One region of the Nitrosomonas sp. ANs5 genome, then DNA from elsewhere that is predicted to be linked to it. Evidence: riboswitches for the same ligand, from Rfam matches in the RefSeq annotation. Region 1 holds a riboswitch; the other holds the start of a gene.

Region 1 (8,021 bases):
CCGAGGCATAGAATGGCAACCGGTTTGCTGCCGGCCGGCAGGTTCAGCAACTGGGCAAGCTGAGCAGGGTCAAACAGCGAAACCCAACCCATGCCCAGCCCTTCGGCGCGTGCCGCCAGCCATAGGTTCTGGATGGCGCAGGCGACCGAAGCCAGGTCCATTTCCGGCAATGTGCGCCGGCCAAAAATATGTCGCTCGCGCTTGTCAGCCAATACGGCAACGAGCAGTTCTCCGCATTCACGGATGCCTTCCACCTTCAGGCGCATGAATTGATCGGCGCGTTCTGCCAGCGCATCGGCCGTGCGCATGCGCTCCTCTTCAACCAGGGCGGCTAGAGCAAGACGCAACCGGTGCTCAGTGATCCGGATAAATCGCCAGGGTTGCATCAGACCCACGCTTGGCGCCTGATGCGCGGCGGTGAGCAAGCGTTTCAACACAAGTGGATCAACCGGATTCGGAACAAAATGGCGCATGTCCCGGCGCTCGGCAATGACCCGGTAAACTGCGGCGCGCTCGCTTGCACTGTAACGGTGGTTGGTGACACTCATGCGGATGCGATAAATGATCTGGCCACTCTTACAAATCGATGCCTGGTTGGGCAGCGATGCCGGCACGGAAGGCATGCTTGCTATCACGCATTTCAGTGACCGTGTCAGCCGCTTCACATAGCGCTTCGGGGGCTGCGCGCCCGGTAATGACGACATGTTGCATGGGCGGACGATTTTCCAGATCATTCAGTACCGTACCCAAATCCAGCCAGCCGAATTTGAGCGGATAAGTCAGCTCATCCAGCACGATCAAATCCAGTGCTGGATCGCGCAGCATGTCCTGCACCACGCGCCAGCCGCGTTGTGCGGTTGCGGTATCTCGTTCCAGATTCTGGGTATCCCAAGTGAAGCCTTCTCCCAGCACGTGCCAGATCACATCCTGCTGGCGCCGGAAGAAAGCTTCCTCGCCGGTATCCGAACGGCCCTTGATGAATTGCGCCACACCCACCCGCATCCCATGCCCCAAGGCGCGTGCAATCATGCCAAAGGCCGAACTGGATTTGCCTTTTCCGTTGCCGGTGAGGACCAGCAACAAGCCCTTCGTCTGGTCGGCGCGCGCAATCGAGGCATCGACGATTACCTTCTTGCGTTGCATGCGTTGACGGTGACGCTGCGTGCGTTCGGCATCTGTCATCGCGTTAGCCGGTTATGGTGCTGTGTGGGTCGATCTGGCGATGGATCAATGCGAAGGTGACATGCACCAAGCCAGCCAATCCCATATAGAACAGAAACGATTCAATATACATTGGGAAAAACTGGCTCAGCCGGTGGCCAAATTCAACCATGCTGGTATCGGTGAAACGGCCGGAATAGAAATAAAAGCCGCCGCTGGAAAACAGCTCGCACAGAATCAGACCGGCTGTTGCACTGAAAAAAAGTGGCATCAGGGTGCGCCAGGTAAATTGATGGTAATTGGCGTACCACCGGCCAGCCAGCCATAGTGAAGCATAGGCTGGCAATAAAAATACATAGGCCGGTGTCAGGCAAAATCCGCGGGTGCCGCCCCAGGTATAAGCCGCGAAGTCGAGCCCCCAACTGAGCGCAAACAGCCCCAACAATGGCCAAGCCGAACGCAGGTAGACGCCAGCCAGAAAGAAAACTGCCCAGGAAGCACCGGGTAGGGAATGTAATGACGCAAAGTGATGCCCGCGTGTAATGATCATCAGTGCGGCCAGCACCAGACCAATGCTTATTTGGCTGCGAGTGGATAAAGTGAACATTTCTAGACTCTTGGTTTAGGTTGATCGTTGGACGATGAAATCGTGGCCAGTACGATTTGCGGGGGAATCCAGAAATGAACCCGGTGATCGGTTGTGCACAAGCCGACCGGAATGCCGGTAATTACCCTCCGCAATACCGTAAAGTTTACTTCAGGCCGGTCTCCGGACTCATGAGCGGAATATATTCCTGATCTGCGCCTTCCCGTGTAGTTATACACAGTGGCATGATGCGGATCACTAACTCATTTACCGTTGCGGGGGCAGTGCTGGCATAGTCTGAAACGAATCAAAACGCACCAGCTTCCCGTTTAACCTTGCTGGCGTGAATCGCCTGGCAGGCACCCGAGGTAAGTGAGGCGCAGCCTAACCAAATGCAGCAGGGGTGTCAAGTTTTGCAGACAGACCGTCGAAGCAAACAGCAGGCAGCCAGTGGTTAATTGCTGTTGGGATCCGATTTGTGCATTGGGCACTTATTTCCGCTTTCTCCGTCCGACAATAATGCAGCATTTCCTCCCACCGCGGCCGTGTTGATCGTGATCACGCGTTCGGTGGCAAACCGCTGCAGATAATGCGGGCCACCGGCCTTGGGACCGGTCCCTGAGAGGCCCTCGCCGCCAAATGGTTGCGAACCGACCACGGCCCCAACCATGTTGCGGTTGGCGTAGGTATTGCCGCAGCGAGTATGCCGCTGAATGTAATCAATTCTGCTTTCGATACGGCTGTGGATCCCGAGCGTGAGTCCGTAACCGCTGCGATTGATGGCTGCTATCACCTCATCCAACTGGTTGGCCGAATATCGAATGATATGCAAAACCGGACCGAATACTTCATGTTGCAGTTGGTCAAGTCTTTCGATTTCGTAAACATGGGGCGGGAAGAAGCTGCCCGATGCGCAGGCGGGTGGTCGCTGTAGGGCCTTGATCAGATGGGCTTCTCGATGCATGCGTTCGCAATGCTGCAGCAGCTCGGCACGGGCGGAATCACTGATCACCGGGCCGATGTCAGTGCTGAGCTGCATAGGATTGCCAAGGCGTAATTCATCCATCGCACCACTTAGCATTGCGATAATTCGGGGTGCGATTTCCTGTTGCAGATAAAGTACACGCAAGGCCGAACAACGCTGCCCAGCACTGTTGAAGGACGAGGCGATGACATCTTTCACGACTTGTTCGGGCAGGGCCGAACTGTCAACGAGCATGCAGTTTTGACCACCGGTTTCGGCAATGAAAGGTAGAATGCGTTCGCGTTGCGCCAGTGCCTGGTTGATCTGCCGTGCGGTGCTGATTGATCCGGTAAAGGCAACACCTGCAATGCGCGGGTCGCTGACTAGCTGCATGCCAATCTGGCTGCCGCTGCCAGGCATGAAGTGCAATACTGTTTCGGGGATACCGGCTTGATGCAGTAAGTTTATCAGGTAGGCGGCAGAGAGCGGAGTCGGTGCCGCCGGTTTGGCGATGACGCTGTTCCCTGCCACGAGTGCGGCTGCAATCTGGCCAGTGAAAATAGCGACCGGAAAATTCCATGGGCTGATGCATATGAAAACGCCTCGCCCTGCCCAGTGTAACTGATTGCTTTCTCCGGTCACGCCGGGAAGCGTAACAGGGTGAGGAAAGTGCTGGCGTGCCTGGACTGCGTAATAGCGGCAAAAATCAATTGCCTCGCGCACTTCGTTGAGCGCGTCTGGAATCGTGCGTCCCCCTTCACGGATAATCAGCGACATGAGTTCGATCATTTGCGCTTCAAGCAGCTTTGCAGCCTGTTCCAAACAAGCAGCACGCATGTTGATATCGCTGCTGGCCCAGCCGGAGGCAGCCTGATGAGCCGCGTCAAGCGCCTCGTCAGCAACCTCGGAGTTGGCCAGCGACACTTCGCCAACAATATCATCCCGGTCGGCAGGATTACGGATGAGGTAGGTATTGCCTGTCAGCTTGCGACCATTGACAATCGGATTGGCCTGCCATGATTGTCTGCCCACTTTTTCCCATGCCTGTTTGAGGTGGAGCTGTACGGCATTATCGGCCAGATTGAGACCACTGGAATTGAGTCGCTCACCGGCATAGAGATGGCGTGGTGCGGGAATGTGCAGTGCGGAGCTGACCAGTTTATCGAGCGGGTTAGCGACGATTTCCTCGAGAGCGATCTGCTCGTTCGCGATTTGATTGACGAAAGAACTGTTGGCGCCATTTTCCAATAGACGCCTGACTAGGTAGGGAAGCAGCGTTTTGTGGTCGCCGACCGGTGCGTAGACGCGACAGCTGAATTGAGGATGGTGCTTGAGCACTGTGTGGTAAAGCGTTTCCCCCATCCCATGCAAGCGCTGGAATTCGAAGGCGCGTTCCCCGGCCATGACGATCAATGCTGCGACAGTATGGGCATTATGCGTAGCGAATTGGGGATAGAAAAGCGTGCCATGATCAAGCAGGCGCTGGGCGCAAGCAAGGTAAGAAATATCGGTCGCGGCTTTGCGCGTGAAAACCGGGTAGCCCTCGAGGCCCCGCTCCTGAGCCAGTTTGATCTCGGTGTCCCAATAGGCGCCTTTAATCAGGCGAACAGGAATCGGGCGTTGATGCGCATCAGCCAATCGTGCCAGCCAGTCAATGACGTGAATCGCTCGTTTCTGATAAGCCTGGACGGCCAGCCCGAAACCATTCCAGCCCGTCAGCAGACGATTGCAGTAAACGCTTGCAAATATATCAAGCATTAAATCGAGTCGTTCCGTTTCTTCAGCGTCAATTGTCATGCTGATATTGGCGGCCTTGGCGGCCAGTGCCAGTTCCAGCAAGCGAGGCGACAATTCTTCATGGATACGCTGTTGCTGACTGTATTCATAGCGGGGATGCAGTGCGGAAAGTTTGACCGAGATGCTGGGACGTTCAAACAGTCCAGCCTGGCCGGCCTGCGTACCCAACGCGGTGATGGCATCCTGGTAGGCTGCCAGGTAGCGTTTTGCATCGCTGGCTGTGAGTGCGGCTTCGCCGAGCATGTCGAAGGAGTAGCGAAAATGACGGTTTTTTCGGTGGTGGCTGCGCGATAACGCTGTATCGATAGTTTTACCCAGAACGAAGTGGTGGCCAATGAGGCGCATTGTCTGCTTGATCGTCATACGAATCAGCGGCAGGCTTCCAGCCTGCATCAAACGGTCGAGCCATGCGGGAGATTTTGGCCCGACCAGCCAACCCGCCAGTTGCAATCCCAGGGCCGTCAGGTTGATAAGATGGGAGGATCGGCGGTCTGGGTGGCGACCCCAGTCAGTATTTGTAAATTTGTCCCGGATTAGCGCATCGGTGGTCGCAGCATCCGGAATGCGCAGCAACGCTTCCGCCAGGGACATGAGCAATACGCCTTCTTGTGTGCTTAAATCATATGCTTGGAGGATGCTTTCGATACCGCTGCGAGTTCGCGCCAATTTACGTACTGTTTGGACGAGCTGTCGCGCCCGCATCGCTGCTTGCGCCTGTTCCTGATCTCCCAGTCTTACGAGAGGCAACAGGATTGCAAGCTGTGCGTCTTCATCTCGTAGATAGGCCAGATTGATTGCGGCACGGGTAGCACTGGCGGGCTGGTCTGATATGTCATTCAACATAGTGGTGAAGGGTTCTTGTTTTTAATCTGAAATCTTTAGCCGAACGGGCAGTGCGTTGACGTACCCTAAAACTGACGTGGGATTATCCCGCGCTACATACATCCGGCTGAAATTGTATAGTGGCATATAGAAATAACGATGTATGCTTTTCATGACCCTATATTAGCGCTGTACCATAGCAATCAATCGAAATTTCCGGGTGTATTCATGTACGAACCAAAATCCAAACCACCCCTATCACGTCCCAAGTTTGTACGGAGACTGCTGTTGCATATCTTTGCCGCAGCAGGCGTGATCGCGGTGTCATTGATTGTCGGCGTCAGTGGATATATTTATTTCGAAGGCATTGCCTGGCATGACGCTGTGTTCAACACGACCATGATACTTGGCGGAATGGGGCCGGCTACCTTGCCACAAACGCTTGCAGGGAAGCTTTTTGTCGGTTTTTACGGGTTATGTACGGGTCTGATATTTGTGACGACGATGGGCATGATCCTTGCGCCTATTGTGCACCGCATCCTTCATAAATTCCACTGGGATCGCAGCGAAGACTCGTCTTTGCCCTGATGGGCAGCTGCCAGATTCGGTAGCTAAGTGCCGTCGCCCGGTTGGCCGGCAGGACACTCCCTGACTTTCCGAGTGTCAGTACTCATCGAATGCATTCTGAACCCATTCTATTTCCAGGTTGCCAGAGATCAGGATGGCATCGAAGCGACAGGGCCGGTCGGCATTATGCCTGGAAAGATAATGGCGGGCGGTTTTGATCAGTTTTGCTTGCTTGGCCGCTGTGATGCTCGCAGCAGCACCGCCATAAAAATGACTGGTACGCATTCTGACTTCGACAAATACGAGGGTGTCGCCTTCTTGCATGATCAGATCGATTTCACCAAAACGGCAGTGGTAGTTTCTTTCCAACAACCTTAGTTTCTGCTGTTGCAGAAAATTCTCAGCCCGGCGTTCAGCTTCATGCCCTTTGTTTTGCATCGTGCGGCTAATTATGTGGAATTACGCGGCCTTGTCTGAAGACTGCGGGAATTTGCCTGCGATTGAACTGATTGGGCGATTCGTAGTGAATATGTCCGGTTGCACCAGCAAACGCGATATTTTCAGGCGTATGCGTATGCAGCATGCGCAGCGCTAACTGAAAAGCATCGATTCCCAATGCATAAAACCGCTGGAGATTTGTATCGGTTGGCATGTCCGGCTGCCGGTAGTGTTGGATGTCTGCCGGCTCCAGCTGCAACAACCAGGGCATCTCGGTGAATTGCACTGCGTCCAGTTCCTGGAAATAGGTGGGATCACTGCTGCCAGTAAATACCAGCGAAGTTGCATATACCGGTATGGCGGGATGAATGAATAACCGGACAGCCCGGCTGCTGAAGCCATTCAGTGCGAGAAAGACGATATTGTCCTGTTCGGATGTGTGACGGTAAAGCTGGGCAAGCTTATCCTGGCTGCCAAGTTCGAATTCTTCGGCTGAAGTGATATTGTCAGCCCGGATCCATTCATCGGCAAAAGCTGCTTTGAGTCTTTTCGACAATTCACTGCGATCGGTGACAATGACAGCGTGGGGACTCGCATTGGCGGCTGCCAACTGGGCAATATGTCTTGCTTCATCGGCGGTATTCATCCCAAACAAATAAAGGTGCGAAGGGGGATCGATATCTTCAATGGCCGAAGCATTGAGCGTCAACGTGGGAACTGTCACTATTTGACTGGCAGCCAGTGCGTTTACCCCGTTGCGGGTAAGGGGGCCCACCACCATTTCGACGCCATCCTGAATTGCCTCCTGGTAGCTTTCGAGTATGTCCTGGGCTTGACCTGTCGTGGGATAAACACGTATCCCGGTCGATATCGGGGATTCCCGCCCGGCGGCAGCGAAAAATCCCATTTGCAATGCCTGGGCGGCTTGCTTGAGCGCCGGGGCATCGAGCGGCAATAGCAGTGCAATTTGGTAAGCGGGGCCATGGCCGGCCGGATGCGCCGGATTCGTTAGGCTGGCGGGATCAGGCGGATTGGAAAAAGCAGCAGGACTGCCGTATAGTGCAGCCATCCATATCCAGAAATACCCAAGTAATCTTTTCATGGCAAAAGCATGCTGAATGCAGAAGAAAAATCCAAAGGGACATTATATGTGGTTGCTACGCCGATCGGAAATTTATGCGACATCACTTTGCGTGCACTGCAAGTACTTTCCACGGTTGATATCATTGTAGCCGAGCATGTTCAGAATGCACATAAACTGCTGGCCCGTCACGCGGTGCAAGCTCGTATCATGCCTTTGCATCAGCATAATGAGGCCAGGGTCGCCGAAAAAATTATCGAGCTACTTAAGGGCAATAAATCGATTGCATTGATTACTGACGCCGGTACGCCCGGCATTTCCGATCCTGGCGCATGGCTGGTACGTGTGGCACGTGAACAAGGTTTCCAAGTGGTGCCCATTCCTGGTGCGAATGCCGCCTTGTGCGCGTTGTCCGCATCTGGATTGATCGCCCCGCATTTCTTTTTTCATGGATTTTTGCCGGTGAAAAGCGGGGAACGACAACGTAAACTCGCTGCCTTGAAAAATTTATATGCCTGCATTCTGGTCTTTTACGAAGCACCGCATCGCGTGCTCGAAAGTGTGGCCGACATGATTGCGGTATTCGGCCAGGCACGCGAAATAAC
Region 2 (8,021 bases), on a different contig from region 1:
TGGATTTGATTTTTTGAAAAAGGCTCCCTCTATCGTAGTACACCCCTACGGTTGGATCGAGGTGGAAGAGAATTGCGACCTACAAATCGAGCTTATCATACTGGCTGAGACCTGCAAGGACTCGAAGGACGTCGTGGTCGAAAACCAAAAGAATCGTTGGTTCAGGTTATCGATTTCACCGGAACGCGTGTTTTTCGACGATGCGTATTTTCGTTGTTCTTACTATCAAAAAGATTTGCAAAGCCGTCAAAATAAGGTGTGCGTAACAGCCATTCGTAGGCAATTCATCACCCGCTTGGGAACGGTGGCAGAGGATAAGAAAGAAGCGGAAATTTCCACAAGCATCATTAAATCCTTGGATAAGTTGATGAAAGGCGAACAGAATGGCAGTCTTGCCATTTCAGTTCGAGATAGTTACAGAAAATCTCCGCTGCATGACGGTTTATCGAGTCTTGGAATGCGAGGGTTGTTAAGACAGGATGCCGGTGCAGTAAGAATTTTCTGCGAGATTATGGAGAATTGAAACGGACAGGTTCGCGAAATCCGACCATTAAGTCCGATTATTTCTTTACAAGATAAAGCACAAAGCGTTGCACTGGATTCTAAATCTCCGTCTGCTTTGGGGCAGCATCAGTCGAAGGTAATTCGGATGGGTGACTGGCTGCTTTCAGGTATCGGAATTCAATGACAGCTTTCTGGCGATGAATCTGCAGACGGTTGCCAGGCGACCCTCGGCGCACTGCCAATTACGTTGGCGCAAATCATCGTCACCTTGACTGCGCCGGTCATGTGCGTGGCATCTATGGAAATACCGCTGAGGTTCCTGGTAGCGCTGGAGATATGCCAGCAGCCTGCCGGGAAATGCGGGTTCACATGTGTTCGGGGAGCAGGCGGCATGGTGCAAAAAGCTGGGCGGCTTCATCAGGGACAGGCAGATAGGCTATATCTTGGGTAATGTAACACCTTGTTGAAATTGATATTTTCCATTCCGGTCCCTGTATGAGATTTCGCACACTTCATCGGATTCAAAGAAAATCACTTGCGCTACCCCTTCATTGGCGTAAATTTTGGCGGGCAGAGGCGTCGTATTCGAGAATTCCAGTGTGACAAAGCCTTCCCATTCCGGTTCGAACGGCGTGACATTGACGATGATACCGCAGCGCGCATAGGTGGATTTACCAAGACAGATCGTCAAAATATTGCGTGGAATACGGAAATATTCAACGGTTCGCGCCAAGGCAAAGGAATTGGGCGGAATAATGCAAATATCGCTTTTGACATCGACAAACGAGTTGGAATCGAAACGTTTCGGATCGACGATCGTCGAATTCAGGTTGGTGAAAAGCTTGAATTCATCCGAGCATCGAATATCATAGCCATAGCTGGAGGTGCCATAGGATACGATGCTGTGGCCATCTTTCTGCTTGATTTGATTGGGCTCGAACGGTTCGATCATGCCATGCTCGCGGGCCATCTTGCGTATCCATCGGTCAGATTTGATTGTCATGGTAGATCCTCAGTCGTCTTCCATGATGATCTGTGTAAAGACCTCTGAGTAATCTTTAGACAGGTCGGAAACCTTGGCGGCTACCCGGCGGGCAATGGTTCGATAGGTGATGGCGATCTGTCCTTCCGGTTCGGCCACCACGCTCGGTGTGCCGGCATCGGTATGTTCACGGATTTTGATATCCAGCGGTAACGTACCGAGTAATTCGACATTATAGTCACGGCACATTTTGTCGCCGCCGCCTGTACCGAAAATTGGCTCGGTATGGCCACACTGGGAGCAGGTGTGCAGACCCATGTTTTCCACAATCCCGAGGATGGGAATACCCACCTTCTCGAACATTTTTAGCCCTTTGCGCGCATCCAGCAGAGCGATGTCCTGCGGGGTCGTCACGATGACCGCACCGGTGACCGGTATTTTCTGCGCCAGTGTCAACTGGATGTCGCCGGTCCCAGGTGGCAGATCGATGACCAAGTAGTCGAGATCATGCCACAGCGTGTCGTTCAACAATTGTTGCAGCGCTTGCGTGACCATCGGGCCGCGCCAGACCATCGGGGTTTCCGCATCGATTAGGAGCCCGATCGACATCATCTGGATGCCATGTGCGCGCATCGGTTCGATGGTCTTGCCATCCGGCGAGTCGGGACGGCCACTCACGCCAAGCATCTGCGGCTGCGATGGGCCATAGATATCCGCATCCAGAATGCCTACTGCCGCACCTTCGGCAGCGAGTGCCAGCGCCAGGTTGACTGCGGTTGCAGATTTGCCAACCCCGCCTTTGCCCGATGCGACTGCAATGATATTTTTGACGCCAGGGACGAGCTTGAGTCCGCGTTGCGCACTATGGGCGATGATCTGGCTTGTTACATTGACAGTGACCGGTCCAATGCCAGGAATTGCTTGCAGGGCTTCGGCCACCTGTTGACGTACATTTTCCAGGACACTTCTGGCGGGATAGCCCAGTTCAATCTCAACCATTACCTGGTCGTGATCGATCCGAACGTCGCGCAGCGCTTTGCTGGTTACATAATCCTTGCCGGTCGTGGGATCGACGATCTGTTCGAGTGTTGTTTCGATTTGTTGTGGCGTGATCGTCAAGATAAACCTCCTTCCATCAAAATCCTTGATGTTAGCAAATATCGTCCCGGTTAGTCGCGCGCAGTTTGCTACAATCCTTGTTTATGGATTTTTGAACAGATTAATAAGCGATGACTACACGCAAAATTCTAGTGACTTCCGCACTGCCTTATGCTAATGGCAGTATCCATCTGGGCCATTTGGTAGAGTATATTCAGACCGATATCTGGGTGCGTTATCAAAAGATGCTGGGACATACCGTCTATTACGTGTGTGCGGATGATACCCATGGCACGCCGATTATGCTGCGCGCCGAGAAGGAAGGCATTTCTCCGGAAGCACTGATTGCACGTGTCCACGAGGAACATCTGCGCGATTTTACCGGTTTTCATATCCATTTCGATCAATACTATAGCACTCATTCGGATGAGACACGTTATTACGCGGAAGATATTTACCGGAAATTGAAGGCGGCGGGGCTGATTTCGGTCCGCGCCATCGAGCAGCTGTTTGATCCACTCAAGAATCTGTTTTTACCGGACCGGTATGTCAAGGGCGAATGCCCGAAATGTGGCGCGGCGGACCAGTATGGCGATTCCTGCGAGGTATGCGGCGCGGCTTATGCGCCAACCGACCTCAAAAATCCTTATTCTGCTGTGTCCGGCGCCACCCCGGTCAAAAAGGCTTCGGAACATTTTTTCTTCAAGCTGTCCGATTATCGTTGCAGTGATTTTTTGCGTCGCTGGACGCGCGAGGGCGGCCATTTGCAACCGGAAGCGGCCAACAAAATGGCAGAATGGCTGGGGGAAGCCGGTGAGAACAAGTTGACGGATTGGGATATTTCTCGCGATGCCCCCTATTTCGGGTTCGAGATCCCCGGGGAAGCCGGGAAATATTTCTACGTGTGGTTGGATGCGCCGATTGGTTACATGGGGAGTTTCAAGAAACTCTGCATGCAGCAAGGTATCGATTTTGAGGCCTATTGGCAACAGGATTCCAGTACAGAGCTCTACCATTTTATCGGTAAGGATATCCTCTATTTCCATGCATTATTCTGGCCAGCCATGCTGGAAAATGCCGGTTACCGCACCCCCACCCAAATTTTCGCACATGGATTTCTGACCGTGAATGGCGAGAAAATGAGTAAATCACGCGGAACCTTCATTACTGCGGAAAGCTATCTGCAGCAGCAGCTGAACCCGGAGTGGCTGCGTTACTACTATGCGGCAAAGCTCAATGGCAGCATGGAGGACATCGATCTTAATCTGGAAGATTTTACCGCGCGTGTCAATGCCGATTTGGTGGGTAAATACATCAATATCGCCAGCCGTTGTGCGGGATTTATCAGCAAGCGCTTTGATGGCATGCTGGTTACGGGCGAAGATTATCAGCTGTTGCTGGAAATTACCGACGCACGCTTTTCATCCTGGCAGCCAGGGGGCATAGAGGCCGCTTATGAGGCCAGGGATTTTTCGGCGGCTGTGCGTCAAATCATGAAACGGGCCGATGAAGTGAACGAGCTCATACACGAACTCGCGCCGTGGGAAATTGCCAAGGACAGCGCGCGTGAACGGGAGCTTCATCGTGCCTGCAGCCTGGGCATCCAGCTGTTCTATTTGCTCTCGTGCTATTTGAAGCCGATTCTGCCGCATACCGCTGTACAAATCGAGCGCTTTCTCAACTGCGAATCACTGCCCTGGCCCAAACAGGAAGCCGGTCAACCTTTCTCCAGTCTGTTACTGCCGGCCGGCCATCGTATCAATGCTTACCAGCATCTCATGGCCCGTATCGATCCCAAGCAAATCGCCGCACTGGTTGCCGCCAATCAGCAAACCATGGCACCAGCACCGGATTCGCATTCACTCACGCGACATGCCCAGGCACAGCAGCGTACAGTGGCGCCGATTGCCGAAACGATATCGATCGAGGATTTCAGCAAGATTGATTTGCGTGTTGCACGTATTCTCGATGCGCAGCAGGTAGCCGGTGCCGATAAGCTGTTGCAGCTTACCTTGGATATAGGCAGCGAGCAGCGCACCGTTTTTGCTGGTATCAAATCCGCCTATGGTCCGGCGCAGCTCAAGGGCAGGCTGACAGTGATGGTGGCCAATCTTGCGCCCCGCAAGATGAAATTCGGCTTGTCGGAGGGCATGGTGCTGGCTGCGGGCGATGGCAAGGGAGAAGGGCCCTATTTGCTGGCCCCGGACAGTGGCGCGCAACCCGGCATGCGGATCAAGTAGTGCTTCGGTATCACTTGATAAAATTTGGCGCATCAATCCAGAATCAAAGTCGTCTGGATTGATGCGCCAGCATGCGGTACGCGATGTCGGATTGATTCAGCCCTTTTTGCCTAGGAGGTTGTCCGAGAATAGCGATCGTAGCGAGGGCTAGGCTGGTTGAGCGGGATTTTTCGATCATTTGAGGCGAATAGTCGTTCTATTCAACGAAAAGGATCGAAAAATCCGGCCAATCAGGCTCGTCCGCAGTAGATCAGTCTATTCTCGGACAGCCTCCTAGTACTCCGTTCCGTCAATTAGCTTACAAATGAAATCGATGGATTCGCCTGCCAGGCTAGGCGCAAACCGCAGTCATAGCCGTAGCTATGGCGAGGATTTGCAACAACGCATGACAGGCGAAGGCGCGATTTCATGTAAGCGTTTTGGCGGAACGGAGTACTAGGGTTGGTAGCGCAAGGTTGCGAAATAATTTCGTCCCGGCTGGTTGAAAAAGGCAGCGGTTTCATAATCCTTGTCGAATAAGTTTTCGATACGCCCTTGTATGCGCCAGTGCTGATTGAAAATGTATTCAGCCCGCAGGTCGACTTTGACATATCCGCTCATTGTGCGCGTATTTTGCAGATCATCATAACGTCGGCCTTCGGCAAGGAACATGGCGCCCACAACATAATCACCGAACTGGCGCGCGGTATCGACCCGGAAGGATTGCCTGCTGCGCCGTGGCAGGATATTTCCCCGGGCCATTCCATTTGAAAGATTGACTGGATCGAGAAAAGTCAGATTCGAGTTGATTTGCCAGCCTTTGATCTGCGTGCTGAGTATGGCTTCCAGTCCTCGAATGCGTGCTTCATCGATATTGGCGGGAGCAAACAGGCTGGCATCGTAGGCAATCAGGTTATCGATCCGGGTTTCATACAGGTTGAGAGACCAGTTGGCCCAGTCAAACCTGCCGATCGCGCTGAGTTCCACGCTGCGCGCATCTTCCGGCTTGAGATCGGGATTGCCAAAGCCGGGAAAGTAGAGCTCGTTGAAAGTTGGCGCCTTGAAGGCATTGCCAAAACTGGCGGCCAACCGCACCTGTTCGGTCAGTGCATAGCCCCAGGTAATACCACCCGTGACGCGGCTGCCAAATTGCTGATTATCATCGTGACGTAATGAAAGTTGCAGTTTGTGTGCGGCAAGTGCAAGCTGATGTTGCGCAAAAACGCCCCAATTATAGCGAGATGTCTCAGTAAAGTCGGATGTGCTGTCGACGGTATCGAACAGATAGTCTGCGCCAATGGTCAAAAGCTGGTTCGAACTCAACGACAAGTCATTCTGCCAGGAAGCGGTATCGCGCTGGGTGTTGAAGCGCGACATGAAGGTTTTTTCCAGAAAATTATCCGAATCTTCCCGGCTACGCCCCGCAACCAGAGTCATTTGCCAGCGATCTGTGGGTGAAAAGCGTGCCGTGCCACCAAAAACCTGCTGCACCAGTTCGCTTCGATTGACGAAAATACCGTCGAATTCATTGTAGCCATCGGAATGGATAAAGCTTGCCTCGATATCCAGCCCGTTCTCGAACCGGTAGCCTGCGCGTGCTGACCCGGAAAGATTGCGATAACCATCCTTGTCCGGTTCGAACGTAAAACAGCCCGCGCCATTGGGGGGAGGGCTGCCGGAGCAGGCATTAAATCCTTCCGTGCTAAATCCGCTGATACCAAGATTGAACCAGCCTTGCTCACCACCACCCGAGAGCGTGGCCGAGCCGCTGATTGTGCCATAACTGCCGCCACCAAAACTGAAGGTAGGCCTGAGGCCTTTTTTGCCTTTGCGGGTGAAGATATGAATCACGCCGCCAACGGCTTCCGGTCCGTATAAACTGGAACGTGGCCCGCGTATAATTTCGATGCGTTCGATCAATTCGACCGGAATATTCTGAATTTCCGTTGTGCCGGAAGTGGCTGAACCCATTCTGACGCCGTCGATGAGTATCAAGACGTGATCGGATTCGGTGCCACGCAAGAACAGGCTGGTGTTTTTGCCCGGCCCGCCGTTATTGGCAATACTAATGCCAGCTATGCCGTGCAACAGATCCTGCATGGAGCGGGCCTGCTGGCGTTCAATCTCCTGGCGTGTGATGACGGTCGATGAAATAAGTGTTTCATCGACCGTCTGGGGCGTTCGCGTCGCGGTAACGATGATCGGTTTTTCAGTATGATTGCTGTCTTCGGCCAGTGTCATCACAGGATGACCCAGCCATAGTAAACCTGAGAGTACAGGTAGAGTATGACGTTTCAAGATATTTTCCTCCGCGCACACCCGCGCGATGCTAATGAGTGGATGGAGGTGCTGCAGAGGAGGAGAAACCCGGGCGAGCGCCCTGGCTGTCAATCAAGCCAAGTACTCCGTTCCGCCAAACCGCTTACATGAAATCGCGCCTTCGCCTGTCATGCGTTGTTGCAAATCCTCGCCATAGCTACGGCTATGACTGCGGTTTGCGCCTAGCCTGGCAGGCTAATCCATCGATTTCATTTGTAAGCTAATTGACGGAACGGAGTGCAAGCCAGTTTGTATGCCGCCTACCGCCCTCCGCAGTACCGTAAGATTGCTTCAGGCCGGTCTCCGGACTCATGAGCGGGCTAAATTCCTTGAATACGCGCCTTCCCATGTCTGTACACAGTGGCGTTTGCGAATTCTTGACTCATTTACCGTTGCGGGGGCAGTGCTGGCATTGCGGGATAAATATCTTCGCGCACCAGCTTCCCGTTTAAACCTTCGGACTGGCGTCCTGGGGTCACCTAAAACAAGGGCTGCGAAGTTATCGCAATATGCCGGTTAAGTCAATAACCATTGCCGTTGATGGATTTGCCAGGCAGCTTGCTCGAATGACTGCGTAGCGCAAGTCTCCATACTGGCATGTTTTATGCCGCCATGGCATGAACGGGCTGCATGGCCGGCCGGCTATGTTTTGGTTGATGCATACCTGATATGTTTAAATAGAAAGGAGACTTTATCATTTGTTCCGGGCCACGGAACGATTCGTATCCTGATCGTAAACCTCAAAAAAGGCCGCAATGCATCAAAAAATCAAGCATAGAATTCAATTTCCCAAGGACAAGTTTTACAATCTGGAACAAGACGAAACCTATTTCTACCTGCAAAGAGTGGGACAGCCGAGAAAAAAAATACGCTTTCACGATTATGGGGAGATTTATCGT

Evidence for each region. Region 1 has a riboswitch for cobalamin ahead of ABTW62_RS09995 (hypothetical protein). Riboswitches for the same ligand answer to the same signal wherever they lie in the genome.
Region 2: another riboswitch for cobalamin. It lies ahead of btuB (TonB-dependent vitamin B12 receptor); the one in region 1 lies ahead of ABTW62_RS09995 (hypothetical protein).

What each region holds. Positions count from the first base shown of each region.
Region 1 is NZ_JBEUDO010000039.1:14,947-22,967, forward strand. Features, by position in the region: gene bluB (5,6-dimethylbenzimidazole synthase) at 1-548, opposite strand, end outside; gene cobO (cob(I)yrinic acid a,c-diamide adenosyltransferase) at 577-1,182, opposite strand; gene ABTW62_RS09995 (hypothetical protein) at 1,187-1,768, opposite strand; cobalamin riboswitch at 1,905-2,129, opposite strand; gene putA (bifunctional proline dehydrogenase/L-glutamate gamma-semialdehyde dehydrogenase PutA) at 2,202-5,351, opposite strand; gene ABTW62_RS10005 (hypothetical protein) at 5,559-5,918, shown strand; gene ABTW62_RS10010 (YraN family protein) at 5,994-6,335, opposite strand; gene ABTW62_RS10015 (penicillin-binding protein activator) at 6,343-7,437, opposite strand; gene rsmI (16S rRNA (cytidine(1402)-2'-O)-methyltransferase) at 7,447-8,021, shown strand, end outside.
Region 2 is NZ_JBEUDO010000001.1:133,418-141,438, forward strand. Features, by position in the region: gene ABTW62_RS00550 (NUDIX hydrolase) at 1-523, shown strand, start outside; gene dcd (dCTP deaminase) at 941-1,507, opposite strand; gene apbC (iron-sulfur cluster carrier protein ApbC) at 1,517-2,605, opposite strand; gene metG (methionine--tRNA ligase) at 2,716-4,824, shown strand; gene ABTW62_RS00570 (hypothetical protein) at 4,868-5,002, opposite strand; gene btuB (TonB-dependent vitamin B12 receptor) at 5,260-7,101, opposite strand; cobalamin riboswitch at 7,400-7,620, opposite strand; gene ABTW62_RS00580 (class I SAM-dependent DNA methyltransferase) at 7,878-8,021, shown strand, end outside.